Linked DNA regions of Acidicapsa ligni. The protein of the gene in region 1 binds, or shares a complex with, the protein of each later gene. Links are inferred from orthologs where the notes say so. Each region holds a gene or a part of one and is shown on either strand. Other genes may lie near its edges.

Region 1 (8,014 bases):
GGTTGATATTCGCGCCTGAATCAGGAATAGAAATGTTTCCGACAATCAGATTCCTGTTCTGTTTTTTGTTCGACTACGAAAGATTTGGTACATGGAAAAGACACTTAAGCAGGATGAAATTGATGCATTGTTTCAGGCGGCTCGGATCAGCACTGCCGAAGGCAATACAGAAGTACGGGCGAAGGTCTTGCCATATAACTTTTCTTCGGCAGGTCAGATTTCCAATGAGCAGCTACGCGCTATCAGCATGTTGAATGATCTGTTTGCGCGAAATCTTACCCATAATCTTTCAGCGTGGTTGCGTACCCGCATGCAGGTCAACCTGGTTTCAGCGGAGCAAATTACGTTCAATGATTTTCTTCTGCGAATTCCTGAGATTTCCTATGTTTCGTCCGTACGTCTGGAACCGCTGGGAGCGTTGTCTGTGTTGCAGTTGGATCTGGCTTTGGCGCCTTCAATCATCGATCTACTTCTGGGCGGAGAAGGACATCCTGGGTCGCTGCGCGAGCTGACAGACATTGAAGAATCCATTGTCGGACATGTCGTTGAGATTGTTTGTCGTGAGCTGACTGCGGCCTGGCAGCCGGTTGGATTGAGCTTCAACTTTGAGCGTCGTCAGATGCAGACGCAGACCGCGCGAATTATGCCGGTGACGGAAAAAACTTTATGTCTGAGCTTCGAGGTACGGATGGGAGAATCCTCCGGGATGCTCAACCTTGCTTTCCCTGCAGTTGTGGCCAATACCATTCTGCGAAGGTTAACTGGCGAATGGGGGGGCCGTCGCCGTCATGCGGAAGAATCGCGCGCAAGGATAGAGAAAACTGCCCGCAATCTTTGTTTTGGAGCCGTTTTGCAGCTTCCTTCGGTGCGGATTGAGGCGCGCCAGTTAGAGGATCTTGTTGTTGGCAAAGTGATTCGTCTCAATTTGGCTGGCAATGGAAGCGCTGATTTGCGGGTTGGCGGGCAGGTACTTTTTCATGCTCAACCAGTGAAGCTGGGAGCGCATAGAGGAGCCCGACTCGAATCCGTTGTTGACGAGATGATGGATCGGAGAATGGGAACGCAGGTGAGCGTTTAAAGCTTGCTTGCGAAAAGCTGAATGTGTTTAGAGCAGGTGTATGGGAGCGCTGAATGAATGAGATTGGAATGGCAGGGAGTGGAAAGTTTCTCGAATGTTGGATTGATGCCGCGACCGGTCTGTTTGCGCAGACGCTGGCAGGGGAGCCTTTACTGACAGAAGCGCTACCTGGCCTGTCGAGTGCGGGATCGTTTGGCTTTGTGGCTACCATTACAGGCGAGGAACAGGGGCGGTTTGGCGTGATGCTCGATGGCGCCCTTCTGGAAGAAGTCCTTCTGGGAGAAGGTATAGACCAGAAAGCAGGCTGGGGTGAATTGTTGAAGGAAGTCGCGAACGCGGCGGCAGGAGAATTGCTGACGCGCACCGGACGAAAATGCCAGGTTATTGACTTCACGGAGATGAGCGGGGAAACCAAACTTTCGACAGCATTTCGATTGCAATCAGGAGAGCGAACCTGGACCATCCTGATTCGCAATGACGTGCTGCTGGCAGAAGCATTGATCGGAGAGTCTGCAGATGCCTCTATGGACGCAGGCACCTCTGCTTCCGGTCAATCCTACCGTGTTCCGAAATCTGTTGCTGATGCTCCATCTGTGCTTTCGGCTGGGTTGGAATTGCTTCTGGATATAGAGCTGGAAGCTACCTTGCGCTTTGGAGCTCGTGAGATGCCATTGGGTGAGATTCTCGACCTGGGGCCGGGGGATGTAGTGCAACTGGATCGCCACGTCAACGACCCGGTCGATCTCATTGTCGGTGACAAGATCGTTGCCAAGGGCGAGGTGGTACTGGTGAACGGCAACTTTGGTTTGAGGGTGACGGAAGTGTCTGAGCCGCAACGACGGTTGGAGAGTATTCGATGCCTCTTTTAGAAAAGAAAAATGACTTTGGCCGTGATCGGCACACGACGCAACAACAGCCCGGAAGGATGAAGATGAGTGGAGTCGGAAATGAGACGAGACGGAACAATTTTGATCAGGGCCTGGGTATAACGGATTCGACTTACGGGCTCCCCAGTGTTTTAGGGTGGGCAGACGCGCCTGCGAATGGTGGCAGGCTGGCTGGACTATTCGCGACCTGTGCGAATTCGGATTGTGCCAGTGGATGGTTGCACCTCTGGCGAAGCCGTTCCGGTCCGATTTTTGAGCGAGGATGGAGTTGCTCGGCGAACTGTACTTCGATGCTTCTGCAGGCTGCAATACGGCGTGAAATGGGTGGGCGCCAGAGCGAAACAATCAGCCGGAGGCATCGTGTTCCACTGGGACTGGTGATGTTGGAGCAGGGTTGGATTACGCCAGATCAGCTCAGACAGGCGTTGGATGCCCAAAAGAATGCAGGGCAGGGACGACTGGGAACGTGGCTGGTGCAGCATCTTGGTGTTGCTGAGCAACTGGTGACGCGAGCGCTTGGTCTGCAGTGGAATTGTGCGGTTTTGCCATTGGATTTTCATGATGCGGATGGATTGGCCACTGTGCTGCCGCGACTATTCATTGAGGCTTTTGGCGCGCTGCCGCTGCGGGTGGCTGCAGGACAGATCTTGTATCTGGGATTTGAAGATCGCCTGGATCGCATACTCGCTCTGGCTGTTGAGAGGATGTCTGGTTTGCGAGTAGAAACAGGGCTGGTGCGCGAATCCATGTTTGTCTCCGCACATCGACAGATGCTTCAGGCAAGCTTTCCAAATAGCGAGTTGATCGAGGCTTCGTCGGAGTCTGCATTAGTTCGCGTTCTGACGAAGGCTGTTGAACGAGCCAAGCCCGTGGAGTCCAGGTTGGTTCGAGTACATGATTGCTTGTGGTTGCGGATGTGGGTGCGGCCTCAAGTTGGTCCATTACCTAACACGGGTGATGTTGAAGATGTGATTTGTTCACTCGGATCGAGCTAGACGTGCCGACATCCGGGTCAGCCTGGAGTTGATCAGCAGCGAGGCGAGGTTCATGCATTGCTTCCGCAGGCCGATAAGTGCCGTAGCAGAATCTTCCAGGCGGAGTGTTGTCAATGAACGAAGCAAATGCGATGCGGGTGCTGATTGTGGATGATTCGTCGGTGATGCGCAAGATTGTAGAAAGAGCATTGCGACAGGCAGGCCTTGAACCGATGGAAGTACTGGAGGCGGGGAGTGGAATCGATGGCCTTGAAATATTGCGGGGTGGAACGGTACATCTCATTGTTTCTGACATCAATATGCCATTGATGGATGGCCTCGAATTCCTGCGTCAGATTCGAGCACAGAAGCTGGCAGGTGGTGTCCCTGTAGTCATGATTACCACCGAGTCGAGTGAAGAGCATGTGAAGCAGGCGATTCTCTCTGGGGCGCAAGCGTATATTCGCAAACCATTTACTGCGGAGCAGGTGAAAGAGCGAGTGCTGCCTTTACTCGTTGGAGTGTAATTCTCTTGGTTGATATTTAAAAGGCATAGGCAAGTGCTCCGAAGGGATCCTCCATGGTTTTGAACGGTATTCGGATCGGCGCTGGATCTTGGCAGCGCGATGGAGTTGAGGCCGCGATGAAGATACGATCCTTGCGAGAGAATTTGCATTTGATGTCCGATCCGCAAAACCTCCATGAAACTGTGGATGAGGTTTTTCTCATGATGCTAAACATGAGCTGCGATGCTATCGAGCAACAGGCAATTCAAGACTCGGAAACAATTACGGCCGTGGTAGGTTTTGGCGGTTTATTGAGTGGTGCATGTGTCTTTCGTTCTGGAAAGTCTGTGGCTCTGTCCATTGCCGCGACGATGACGGGTATGGAATTTTCTGAAATTGACGACATGGTTAAGGACGCCATCGGCGAACTCTGCAACATGTTGGCCGGCGTATGGAAAGGCAAAGTTCCAGAGCTCTCGGCCAACTGCGGGTTATCGATTCCGGCTGTCATTACCGGTCGCGATTACAGCATTCACGTACAGGCACCTGAGTTTCGACTTCATCAGGAATATCGTTTCGAGGATGAAGTTTTTGAAGTTATGATTATCTGCGATGGATTGCACTAACCTGTCTTGAGGAAAACCTGGTGAGAGTGAAGGTTGTAGTTATCCAAAATGCAGAATGATCTCGCGTATGGCTATATATATCTTTTCATAAATCCTCTCTAATCCTTTTGCATCCTGTTTGGCCCCGTTTCTGCTCTTGTTTTCAGCAGTAGGGGACAAGAATGGATAGTGGATATTACGCGGCTTTTGCAGGGCTGGTGGCTCGGACGCAGGCGCTGGATACGGCAGCCTCTAATCTGGCGAATGCGCAGACAGCGGGATACCGGGCCGAGCGTGAGTACTTTCGTTCAGTACTGCTCGATCCGCTTCAGGGAAACTCGCAACTGGGGCAGACGGTAAACAATTTTGGTGTTCTTGGTGGAGACCACCTCGACATGGGGCAGGGCGTGTTAACGCCAACCGGGAATGCTCTGGACCTGGCAATCGAAGGGCAGGGATTTTTTGCAATAGAGACTCCTGGTGGAGTTCGCTATACGCGGGATGGCAGCTTCCACCGGGGGCGTGATGGCCGGCTTGTAACTGCGGCTGGCGAGTTGGTGCTTTCCAGCCAGCGCCAGCCGATTCCTGTGCCTCCCGGTGCGGTTTCCGTTGGAGTAGATGGGGCTATTTCTGTTGATGGAGCGATTGCCTCGACGGTAGGCGTGTTTGTTTTTCCGGTTGGAACACAGCTAACTCCAGAGGGGAAGAACAGCTACCTTCCGCCCGACAAAGTGCAGCCTGCGCTATCGACTGAAGCCATCGTTCATCAAGGCAATCTTGAAGCGGCCAACGAAGATGCGATTCAGGGCAGCCTGGATTTATTGATGATGCAGCGCCAGGCAGAAACCATGCAGCGCGCGCTGACTATCTTCCACACTGAATTCAACAAGACTGCAGCAGAGGATTTGCCGCGAGTTTAAATCATTCTCAGGAGAAATAGCGTGATACGAGCACTGTATACGGCAGCCAGCGGCATGAGCGCACAGCAATTAAATCTGGATACAATTGCCAATAACCTCGCTAACTCTTCGACGACCGGTTTCCGTCAACTACGCCTTCAGTTTCAAGATATGCTGTATCAAAATCTGGTGACGCCAGGCGCAGCTCAGTCTCAATCGACTGTATCTGCTGGACTGCAGATCGGCCTAGGTACTAAGTCCGCGGCTACGGAAGTAATCATGACGCAGGGCGAACTTAACCAGACGAGCAATCCGTATGATGTGGCGATTGAGGGCTCTGGATTCTTTGAGGTGCAGAGGCCGGATGGCACAACGGCGTATACGCGCGCGGGACAGTTTCACTTGAATAACCAGGGCTCGATCGTCACCACTGACGGCGACCCCTTGCTGCCCACTATAACAATTCCAGCCAATGCCACTGCGGTCACAATTACGCAGTATGGCGTGGTAAACGCGACGCTGCCGGGGCAGACGAATCCGGCACAGTTGGGACAGATACAGTTGGCGACCTTTGCCAATCCTGGCGGTCTCGAGAGCATGGGTGGCAATCTGCTTCAGCAGACACTCAGCTCGGGCGATCCTGTACTTGGAAACCCAGGCGGAACTGAAGGTCTGGGCACGTTGCAGCAGGGATATCTGGAGAATTCTAACGTGGATGTCGTAACTGAATTTGTCCAGATGGTGCTTGCCCAACGAGCATACGAATCAAACTCCAAAGTTATCAAGGCCGCGGATGACATGTACTCCCAGGTAAATAACATGACGCGATAGTTATTCGCAAAATGGATTGGGTACCGATGTCTATTGGAAAGCTTCATAAGCAAAGGAAAGAGCCAATGAACTTGCACCGGTTGAGCCTTAAATCCAAGCTGTCGGCCAGATGTTACTCCATCGCGAGTGGACTTCTGGCTATATTTTTAGTGATAGCTTTGGCGATTTTCTGCGCAATCGCCAAGGGTCAACCGCTTAAAGAACCAAACGATACGAGCATGGATCGAATCGATCCATGCCTGGGGCTGCATTGGCATGTTGTAGTCAATCAGGAAAATCATTCCGGTCCAGATCGGATAATTCTGACGGATACAGCAGATGCGCAAGAGAAGAAGATTGCAAGACATGCTGCCGCAAAAAACATTTTGAAGGCAGTAGCTATTTCGCCGCAGATCATCATTCATGTGGGCGATCAGATTATTGTCGATCAGGAGTCCGAGTTGCTCCATGCGCGATTGCCGGCCATGGCGCTTGAGTCTGGACCACTTGGCGCCCGGCTACGTGCTCGTTTGAGTGCTGGAAAAAACTCCCAGATGAGTGTCAATGGACCGGTCATCAGTGTTCTGGCTACAGGGTTGAAGCAAGCGAAGTGGTTGCCCATGGAATGGAGTTCACGATGACCAATCACAGGCTGCGTGATAGATGCCGATGTCTCCAGATAGCTTTAGCGACTGCGTTGGGTTTCGTGTTTATTATCTCCGGGTTTACGAGTCAAGCCGCAACTCTGCTTACGAAAAAATCAACAGACAAAACTGAAAGCGCCAAACTGACTCCACCAGAAGCAGCGTTGAAGGCCTATATCTCCAGGGTGCGGGCTTCGCAGGAAGCGGAGGTGCGTACGCCCGGATCGATCTGGATTGATCAAGGGCGGTTGGTGCGGTTATCTACCGATGCCAAGGCTGTGCGGCTGCATGATGTGGTGTCCATTGTCGTTTCGGAGAGCCTGGCGGCTTCAACGGACGGACAGGTAAAAAATTCAAGGGCATCAAGCGCTACCTCAGGACTCTCAGGTTTATTTGGCGCGTTAGGTACGAATAACAGACTGCAAAATCTGTTGGGACAAAATGCTACTTCTGGTCTGACGGCACAGGGACAAAGTGTGACCAACTCCAGTCTTGCAACGACCTTTGGAGGAGAAGTGGTAGACGTATTGCCTAACGGAATGCTTGTGGTGCAGGCTACTCGACAATTGACATTTTCACAGCAGACACAGTTGATCAAGCTGAGAGGACTCGTGCGTCCGGAGGATGTGAGTGCGCAGAATCAGGTGCAGTCAGCGGCAATGACCGATCTGGAACTAGAGGTAACTGGCAAGGGAATCGTGAACGACTCAACCTATCGGCAGAATCCCATTTGGAGATTTTTGCAGAAAATGTTGGTGTTTTAGTGGCGCGTTCTGTTGCAGGGCCTCATACGAAGAGAAAATGGTTGCTAGCGGGATGTAGGTGGATGTTCCTGCTACTTGTTCTCGTTGTTGGGAACAGAGAGAGCATGGGGCAATCTGGTTCAACGCCAGTGAGGTCGGAGTCTCGTGGACAAAAAGGGGCGGCTGGGCGTTCTGCGGTGAGGGCTACGTCATCTGAGCGGACTGGTATCGCGCGGCCTGAGTTAGCTCAGCAACAGGCAAGAACTGCATATGCCGATGCTGGACATCAGAGCGTTATCCCAGGAACTGCACAATCAAGCGAGCAATTGGCTTCTCAGCGAACGCGTATCAAAGATGTCGCGTCGATCGAAGGCATTCGCGATAACCAATTGATTGGCTACGGTATTGTTGTGGGTCTGAAGGGTACTGGCGACACGCAACAGACAGTCTTTCCAATCCAGACATTGCTCTCAACTTTGGAGCGGATGGGGATTACGGTTCCGCAGACGGGCAACAACAGCGCCAGTAATATGCAGGTGAAGAATATGGCGGCAGTCTTCGTGGTTTCGACACTGCCGCCGTTCAGCAGACCGGGAGAAAAACTGGATATCACTGTTTCTTCTGCCGGAGATGCCCGGTCACTTGAAGGCGGGCTGTTGTTGATGACTCCACTGTACGGACCGGATGGGCAGATCTACGCGCAGGGGCAGGGACCTTTGGTACTGGGTGGGTATCAGGTGACAGCAAATGGAAACTCCAGACAGGTGAATCATCCCACGACCGCGCGTATTCCCGGAGGAGCATTGGTGGAGCGCTCAGTGCCGTTTGATCTGAAGCAGATGAAGACGGTGAGCGTGATTCTGACCGA
Region 2 (6,926 bases), on another replicon or contig:
GTCATGGCGGCGCAGGCGATGAGGTCGGCACGGTATTTGGGAAAGAGAATGCCTTCGCTGATGGCTCCTACGGAGTGACCTGCGCGGCCGATGCGCTGCATACCGCTGGCGACGGAGGGCGGCGCTTCGATCTGGATGACGAGATCGACGGCGCCCATGTCGATGCCGAGTTCGAGCGTGGAGGTGGCGCAGAGGCCGCGGAGCTGTCCGGCTTTGAGTTGCTCTTCGATGATGCTGCGCTGGGCGGCGGCGAGAGAGCCGTGGTGGGCGCGGACGATCTCTTCGCCGGCGAGTTCATTCAACGCGCCGGCGAGCCGCTCGGCGACCTGGCGGCTGTTGACGAAGAGGATGGTGGAGGTGCGTTCGCGAATGATTTCGAGGAGACGCGGGTGGATTGCATTCCAAATGGAGACACGTTTGGGGCCTTGTGAGGCTGGACCGGAGGGGATTTCCTCCTGCTGGCCGAGGCGTGCCATGTCTTCGACGGGCACCTCGATGTGGAGCTTGAGTTGCTTGGGGGCGCTGGCGTTGACGATGGTTACGGGGCGGTAGCGGATGCTGGTGGTTTCGACGATGTCGGCGGACCAGGAGGCTTCTTCGGGGACTTGAACGCCGTCGAGGATGTCGATGTTGACTGGGTTGACTGGGCCTGGAAGCGTGGCCGGGAGTTCGACGGGAACGTCTACTCCGCCGAGGAAGCGAGCTACTTCTTCGAGTGGGCGCTGCGTTGCTGAAAGGCCGATGCGCTGGATGGGGCGTTTGGTCAGGGCTTGCAGGCGCTCCAGTGAGAGCGCCATGTGCGCGCCTCGCTTGGTGGGGACGAGAGCGTGGATTTCGTCGATGATGACGGTGTCTACTGTGCGGAGCGACTCGGAGGCCTGCGAGGTCAGCAGCAGGTAGAGAGACTCGGGCGTGGTGATGAGGATTTCAGATGGGGTGCGGCGGAAACGGGCTCGCTCCTTTTGCGTGGTGTCGCCGGTGCGGATGCTGATCTCAGGATCGTGGACGGGGACGCCCATGCGCCGGGCCATGTTGGCGATTCCGGCGAGGGGTGAGCGCAGGTTGCGTTCCACATCGACGGCGAGCGCTTTGAGCGGAGAAATGTAGATGATGCGGCAGCCGGGAGTGGCCGGTGGGGCCTGGAGCATCAGCCGATCGAGGCACCAGAGGAATGCGGTCAGCGTCTTGCCCGTGCCGGTGGGCGCGAGGATCAGGGTGCTTTCGCCACGCGCGATGGCGGGCCAGCCGAGGCGTTGCGGGGCGGTGGGCTCTTCGAAGACTTCGCGGAACCAGCGTTCGGTGACGGGATGAAAGCTGGTGAAGGGATTTGAGGATTTGGGGAGATGCGGTTCTTCAGGGAGATGCGGTTTGCGGGGCGCTGCAGTTTTCTCTACAGGCGCGGGTTTCGAGATGGGTTTACGGGGGGCCATGCTTCTATCTCAGGATAGTGCCTGATGGGAGGATCGGCGCGATGCAAAATGGATCATCGAATCAATGAATGAATCCATGAATCATCCGGCATGGATCATCCGGCATCGGAATAAGAAGCAACCTGGAGATCTGTATTCTGGGGAGTTAGTTCGTATGCGTGAAGATATTGGCGCGAGCGGCGATGGCGCTGGGATCGAGGATGAGCGCTATGTCTCCGCTACCCAGCACGGTTGCTCCTGAATAGAGGCCGATCGACTTGAGGACGGAACTAAGAGGTCTAACTACGATTTCCTGGGGATCAGCGAGGTTGTCGACGACGAGGCCGAATCGATGGCCATCTATATCGAGCACGGCGATATAGCTATCGCTGGCGTCGTGTGATTTGATTTCGCATTGAGGCGAGAGCATGTTGTTCAGAAAGATGAGCGGCAGCAGATTGCCGCGATGCCGATAGAGTGGGTTGCTATCGATCCATTCAATGACCGTGGCTGCCTGCTGAAACGGCAGATGAATGAGTTCAAAAAGTGCGCTTTGCGGTAGAGCAAAATTTTGATCGAGACTGCGAACGATGAGTGCTGGAAGGATGGCGAGGGTGAGTGGAATGCAGAACCGGAGCGAGGTTCCCTTACCGTGCTGCGAATCGATCTCGACTTTGCCTCCGATCTTTTCGACGTTCGTGCGCACGACGTCCATGCCTACGCCGCGACCGCTGATGCTGGTGACGGCCTCGGCAGTGGAGAAGCCGGGCAGGAAGATCAGTTGCATGAGTTCGCGGTCGCTCAGGTGCGCGGCCTTTTCGGCAACGATGAGCCCGCGTTCGATTGCCTTGTTGCGTACGCGATCTACGCAGATTCCGGCGCCGTCGTCGGAGACCTCGATGAGGACTTGACCGCTTTCCTGGCTGGCGCGCAAGGTGAGTGTGCCTACGGCATCTTTGCCTGCTGCTATGCGTACGTCTGGTGGCTCGATGCCGTGGTCGAGCGAGTTGCGGACGGCGTGAATGAGTGGATCTTTGATGGCTTCGAGCAGCCTCTTGTCCAGTTCTGTTTCCTGACCTTCGAGCACCAGTCTGACGCTGCGATTGAGCGACTGCGAGAGGTCGCGGATGATGCGCGGAAACTTTGAAAAAACATTCGATACAGGCTGCATTCGCGTTTGCATTACCGACTCGCGAAGGTCGGCAGTAACCAGGTCGAGACGGCGCGATAGTGGAGTTAGATTGGGATCGTGAGAGGTAGCTTGCAGGATCTGATTTCGAGTGAGAACGAGTTCGCCGACAAGACTCATCATGCGGTTGAGTAACAGGACATCGACGCGCAGAGTGCTATCGGATGCAGTTAGGTTCGATGCATCGATAGCAGCAGCAGCACTTACATGTAAGGGTTGAGTTACAGGCATGGATGGAGTTGATGCCGGGAACGATTCCGCAATGAGGGCATGCGTGGTTGCAGAGGTTGCGGGAGCTGGCTGCTGCAGTTCCTGCAGTTGGCCGATCAGCAGCGAGTCATCGTCTTCGCCTTCGCTGTTGTTATTTTCAATCGTATGCAGAATACTGCGCAGGCCATCCATGAGTTGCAACAGGCCGGTAATGATGTTCTGGCTTGCCTGAAGCTTGCCATCGCGCAACAGGCTGAGCAGGTTTTCTCCGGCATGAGCGAGCTTTTCGAGGCGCTTGAAGCCGAGGAATCCAGTGGTGCCTTTGATGGTGTGGACGGAGCGAAAGATTTCGCTGAGCAGTTCGCTATCCGTTGGGCGCGCCTCCAGATCGGTGAGGCCGCGCTCCATACGGTCTAAACCTTCCTGGCTCTCGATTAAAAACTCTCGCGTCAGTTCGTCCATGATTGCCTGCCGAATCTGCTGCCCGCGCGGAATGCTGCGGATGAGATTTCACAAGAGTCTTATCGGAATGTAGAGAGCAAACTTGAGTTGTAAAGAAGCAGAGAAAGCCCGGCTGGAGAAGTTGCATCCAGGGCTGTGGCGATTTAGGCTAAAGCTCCGCGCTTTTCCAGCGCGGTACATGCAGGACATGAGATTGGACCGGATGCAGGCTGGGGATTTATCCATTTCGATGCAGCAACTTGTGGATGCGGCGGTGATCGCTGCGGGACATTCGTACTCGCCTTACTCGAAGTTTCGCGTGGGTGCTGCGCTGTTGTTGACCAATGGCGAGACGGTGACGGGAACGAATGTGGAGAATGTCAGTTATAGTCTGACGATCTGTGCGGAGCGTTCGGCGCTGGTGCGCGCAGTGGCAGAGTTTGGGCCTGAAATCAGGATTGCTGCGGCGGCGGTTGTGAATCTCAACGATGCGCCCAGTCCGCCTTGTGGGGCTTGCAGGCAGATGTTGGCGGAGTTCATCGATGGCGATGCACCGGTGAGTTTTCCTGCGGGTGCGGCGGGCGCGGTCAGTGCAGTTATACGACCTTTCCGCGAGCTATTGCCTTTTGCGTTCGACTTACAACTTAAATGAGGTTATGCGACTTGCAATCTAACTCACACACTCAAGATGCTTCGCCTGTTTCGGGTGAGACCGCTGCTCCTATGCATGCTATCGATGTGATCCGTAAGAAGCGGGATCGCGGTAGTTTGTCTGAGGCTGAGATTCGCTTCATGGTCCGAGGTGCTGCGAGTGAAAGCATTCCAATGGAGCAGTTGTCGGCGTGGCTGATGGCTTGCTGGCTGAATGGGCTGGCGCTGGAGGAGATTCGCGCGCTGACGGTGGCGATGCGTGACTCGGGCGTGAAGTTCGATTCGAGCCGCCTGGAGAAGGTGACTGTCGATAAGCATTCGACGGGCGGCGTGGGAGATAAGACGAGTTTTCTGGTGGCTCCGATTGCTGCTGCCTGCGGGCTTGCGGTGCCGATGATCAGTGGCCGTGCGCTGGGGCATACGGGGGGCACGCTGGACAAGTTGGAGGCTATCCCCGGCTATCGGACGGCGCTGACGCTGGAGGAGTTCGAGGCGGTGATTGTGGAGTGCGGGGCGGCGATTGTAAGCCAGACTCCTGCGCTGGTGCCTGCGGATCGAGTGCTCTATGCGCTGCGAGACAGGACAGGGACGGTGGAGAGTCCGGGGCTGATTTGTGCTTCGATTTTGAGCAAGAAGCTGGCGGCTGGATTAAATGCGCTGGTGCTGGATGTGAAGACCGGGTCGGGGGCTTTTTTGCGCAAGCGTGAGGATGCGGATTACCTCGCGGCGCTGATGGTGGCGACTGCCGAGGCGGCGGGAACGCGGACTGTTGCGGTGATGACCGACATGAGTCAGCCTCTGGGTCATGCGGCGGGTAACTGGATCGAGTTAGTTGAATCGGTGGATTTGCTTTCAGGAAAGCGACCTTCGCAGAGCGAGGACTTGCGTGAGCTTTCGCTGATTCTGGCTGGATGGATGGTGTACCTGGGCGGCAAGGCCAGTTCGGCGGAAGAGGGTTACGGCAAGGCTGAAACGACGCTGCGGGATGGGTCGGCGCTGAAGCATTTCTATGCGATGGTGGCGGCGCAGGGTGGGGATGTTTCAGCTTTTGACGATCCGGCTGGGTTTCACAAGCCGGGCGCTACGTTCGTTCTGAAGGCGAAGCAGACGGGCTGGATTGCGGCGATGGATACGACTGCCCTGGGTTGGGCGGTGCAGCGGCTGGGGGCTGGACGCGAGAAGGCTGGGGAGCCGGTCGATGCTCATGCCGGCATCGACTTTCATAAGCGGCGTGGGGATTTTGTTACGGCCGGGGAGCCGCTGGCTACGCTCTATGCGACGAATGAAAGCCTGTTGGCTGAGCCGATTGCTTTGATTGAGGGAGCGTTGACGTTCTCTGGGGTGGCTCCGGAGGCGGTGATGCTGGTGAGTCGGGTGTTTACTCGGGACGAGGCTGTGGCTTTTCTTGGGGCTGTTTGAATTTTGGGGTGGTGATTGTCTGGAGGGGAGAAGCAGATTCCCTTCGGGAATGACAGACCAGAAAAGCAAGGGCAACTGCAACTGCAAAAGCTCACAGCAGATTCCCTGCGGGAATGACAGACAGAAAAGCAAGGGCAGGGGCAAAAGCAAAAACAAGGGAAGGGATTAAGGCGGAAGTAGATTTCTTTTGGGAATTACAGACGGAAAAGCTGGGGCAAAGGCTGATGAAGTTTGCTTGATACTGTAAGGTAATAAGCAATTCATTGATAGAAGCGGCGTGATTGAGCGCGAGGGAGCAAGCCTTTTGGATAGATTTACCGGTGTGCTGGGAATTCTGGCTGTATTGATCGCGGCGTGGCTGGGCTCGACTAACCGCAGGGCTATTCGATGGCGGACTGTGGCCTGGGGGTTGGGTTTACAGCTATTGTTTGCGTTTATTGTTTTGCGCTTCGATTATGGGCAGCGGGCGATGGCCTGGGCTGGTGGCGTGATTCAGAACATGCTGGCGGCTACCTACTCCGGAACGAGGATTCTTTTTGGCGAACTGGGTTTGCCCAATGCCGGCCTGGTTGGAGAAGTACTGGCGAAGAATGGGCATCCGAATGCCGGTTCGATGTTCGCATTTCAGGTGCTGCCGACGATCATCTTTATCTCAGCGTTTTTTGCGGTGCTCTACCATATCGGGCTGATGCAGATCATTATTCGCGCGCTGGCGTGGGTGATGTTGAAGACGATGCGCATCTCGGGAGCGGAGAGCATGAATGTGGCCGCTTCAATCTTCATGGGTCAGACGGAGGCTCCGCTGACGATTCGGCCGTTTCTATCCAAGGCTACGCGCAGTGAGTTGATGACCATTATGACCAGCGGCATGGCGCATGTTTCCGGCGGCATCATGGCGATGTATATCTCCCAGGGCATCGAGGCGAAGCACCTGCTTTCGGCGGTGATCATGACTTCGCCGGGCACGATTTTGATGGCGAAGATGTTGGTGCCGGAGACGGAGGTACCTGCAACCGAAGGCCGCGTCGTGATGCCCAAAGACGAGATGCACAAGGACGAAAATCTGATTGGCTCGATTGCGCGTGGAACGCTGGATGGAGGCAAGCTGGCGTTCAATGTGGCGATCATGCTGGTAAGTTTTCTGGCGCTGGTGGCGCTGCTGGATAGCCTGCTGGGGTGGTTCCATGCGGGACATCTTTGGTTTCCGGGCAGCCTGGGGCAGATTTTAGGATTTGTGTTTGCTCCGGTGGCATGGCTGATCGGTGTTCCGTGGCATGATGCGGGGGCTATCGGCAACCTGCTGGGCACGCGCATGGCATTGAATGAGGTGATCGCTTACATTGCGCTGGGCGCGCAGAAGGCTACGCTGGCTCCGCGCTCGTTCACGATCGCGACGTTTGCACTTTGCGGATTTGCGAATCTTGGATCGGTGGGCATGCAGATTGGCGGGATTGGAGCGCTGGTTCCAGAGCGGCGCAATGATCTGGCCAAGCTGGGGATTCGGGCGATGCTGGCGGGGACGATGGCGAATCTGATTTCGGCTTCGATTGCCGGGATGTTTTTGGGGTAGCTTTCCAACGATGCAGGGCGGGCAGGTAAAGTATTTT

What was found.
Region 2: the proteins of OHL19_RS19810 (region 1) and OHL19_RS18965 are in contact, whole or in part, in a solved structure (PDB 1A0O), measured with the Escherichia coli proteins. The link is inferred for Acidicapsa ligni from one-to-one orthologs.

What each region holds. Positions count from the first base shown.
Region 1 is NZ_JAGSYG010000007.1:35,691-43,704, reverse strand. Bases 1,920-4,769 are described here. They hold OHL19_RS19810 (response regulator), read left to right. Parts: upstream 1,920-3,073; coding sequence 3,074-3,466; downstream 3,467-4,769. Other genes in these bases: OHL19_RS19800 (flagellar hook-basal body protein), read left to right, coding at 4,233-4,769; OHL19_RS19805 (chemotaxis protein CheX), read left to right, coding at 3,619-4,071; OHL19_RS19815 (hypothetical protein), read left to right, coding at 1,935-2,960; OHL19_RS19820 (FliM/FliN family flagellar motor C-terminal domain-containing protein), read left to right, coding at 1,920-1,947. Also shown: OHL19_RS19825 (flagellar motor switch protein FliM), read left to right, coding at 92-1,078; more of OHL19_RS19820, read left to right, coding at 1,132-1,919; more of OHL19_RS19800, read left to right, coding at 4,770-4,970; flagellar basal-body rod protein FlgG, read left to right, coding at 4,992-5,780; OHL19_RS19790 (hypothetical protein), read left to right, coding at 5,846-6,400; OHL19_RS19785 (flagellar basal body L-ring protein FlgH), read left to right, coding at 6,397-7,167; OHL19_RS19780 (flagellar basal body P-ring protein FlgI), read left to right, coding at 7,473-8,014. UniProt on the Escherichia coli protein: Involved in the transmission of sensory signals from the chemoreceptors to the flagellar motors.
Region 2 is NZ_JAGSYG010000006.1:147,292-154,217, forward strand. What follows is about bases 924-3,761. They hold OHL19_RS18965 (chemotaxis protein CheA), read right to left. Parts: upstream 3,271-3,761; coding sequence 1,576-3,270; downstream 924-1,575. Other genes in these bases: OHL19_RS18960 (Lhr family helicase), read right to left, coding at 924-1,430; OHL19_RS18970 (cytidine deaminase), read left to right, coding at 3,353-3,761. In the rest of the region: more of OHL19_RS18960, read right to left, coding at 1-923; more of OHL19_RS18970, read left to right, coding at 3,762-3,901; OHL19_RS18975 (thymidine phosphorylase), read left to right, coding at 3,913-5,319; OHL19_RS18980 (hypothetical protein), read left to right, coding at 5,433-5,558; OHL19_RS18985 (NupC/NupG family nucleoside CNT transporter), read left to right, coding at 5,624-6,889. UniProt on the Escherichia coli protein: Involved in the transmission of sensory signals from the chemoreceptors to the flagellar motors. CheA is autophosphorylated; it can transfer its phosphate group to either CheB or CheY.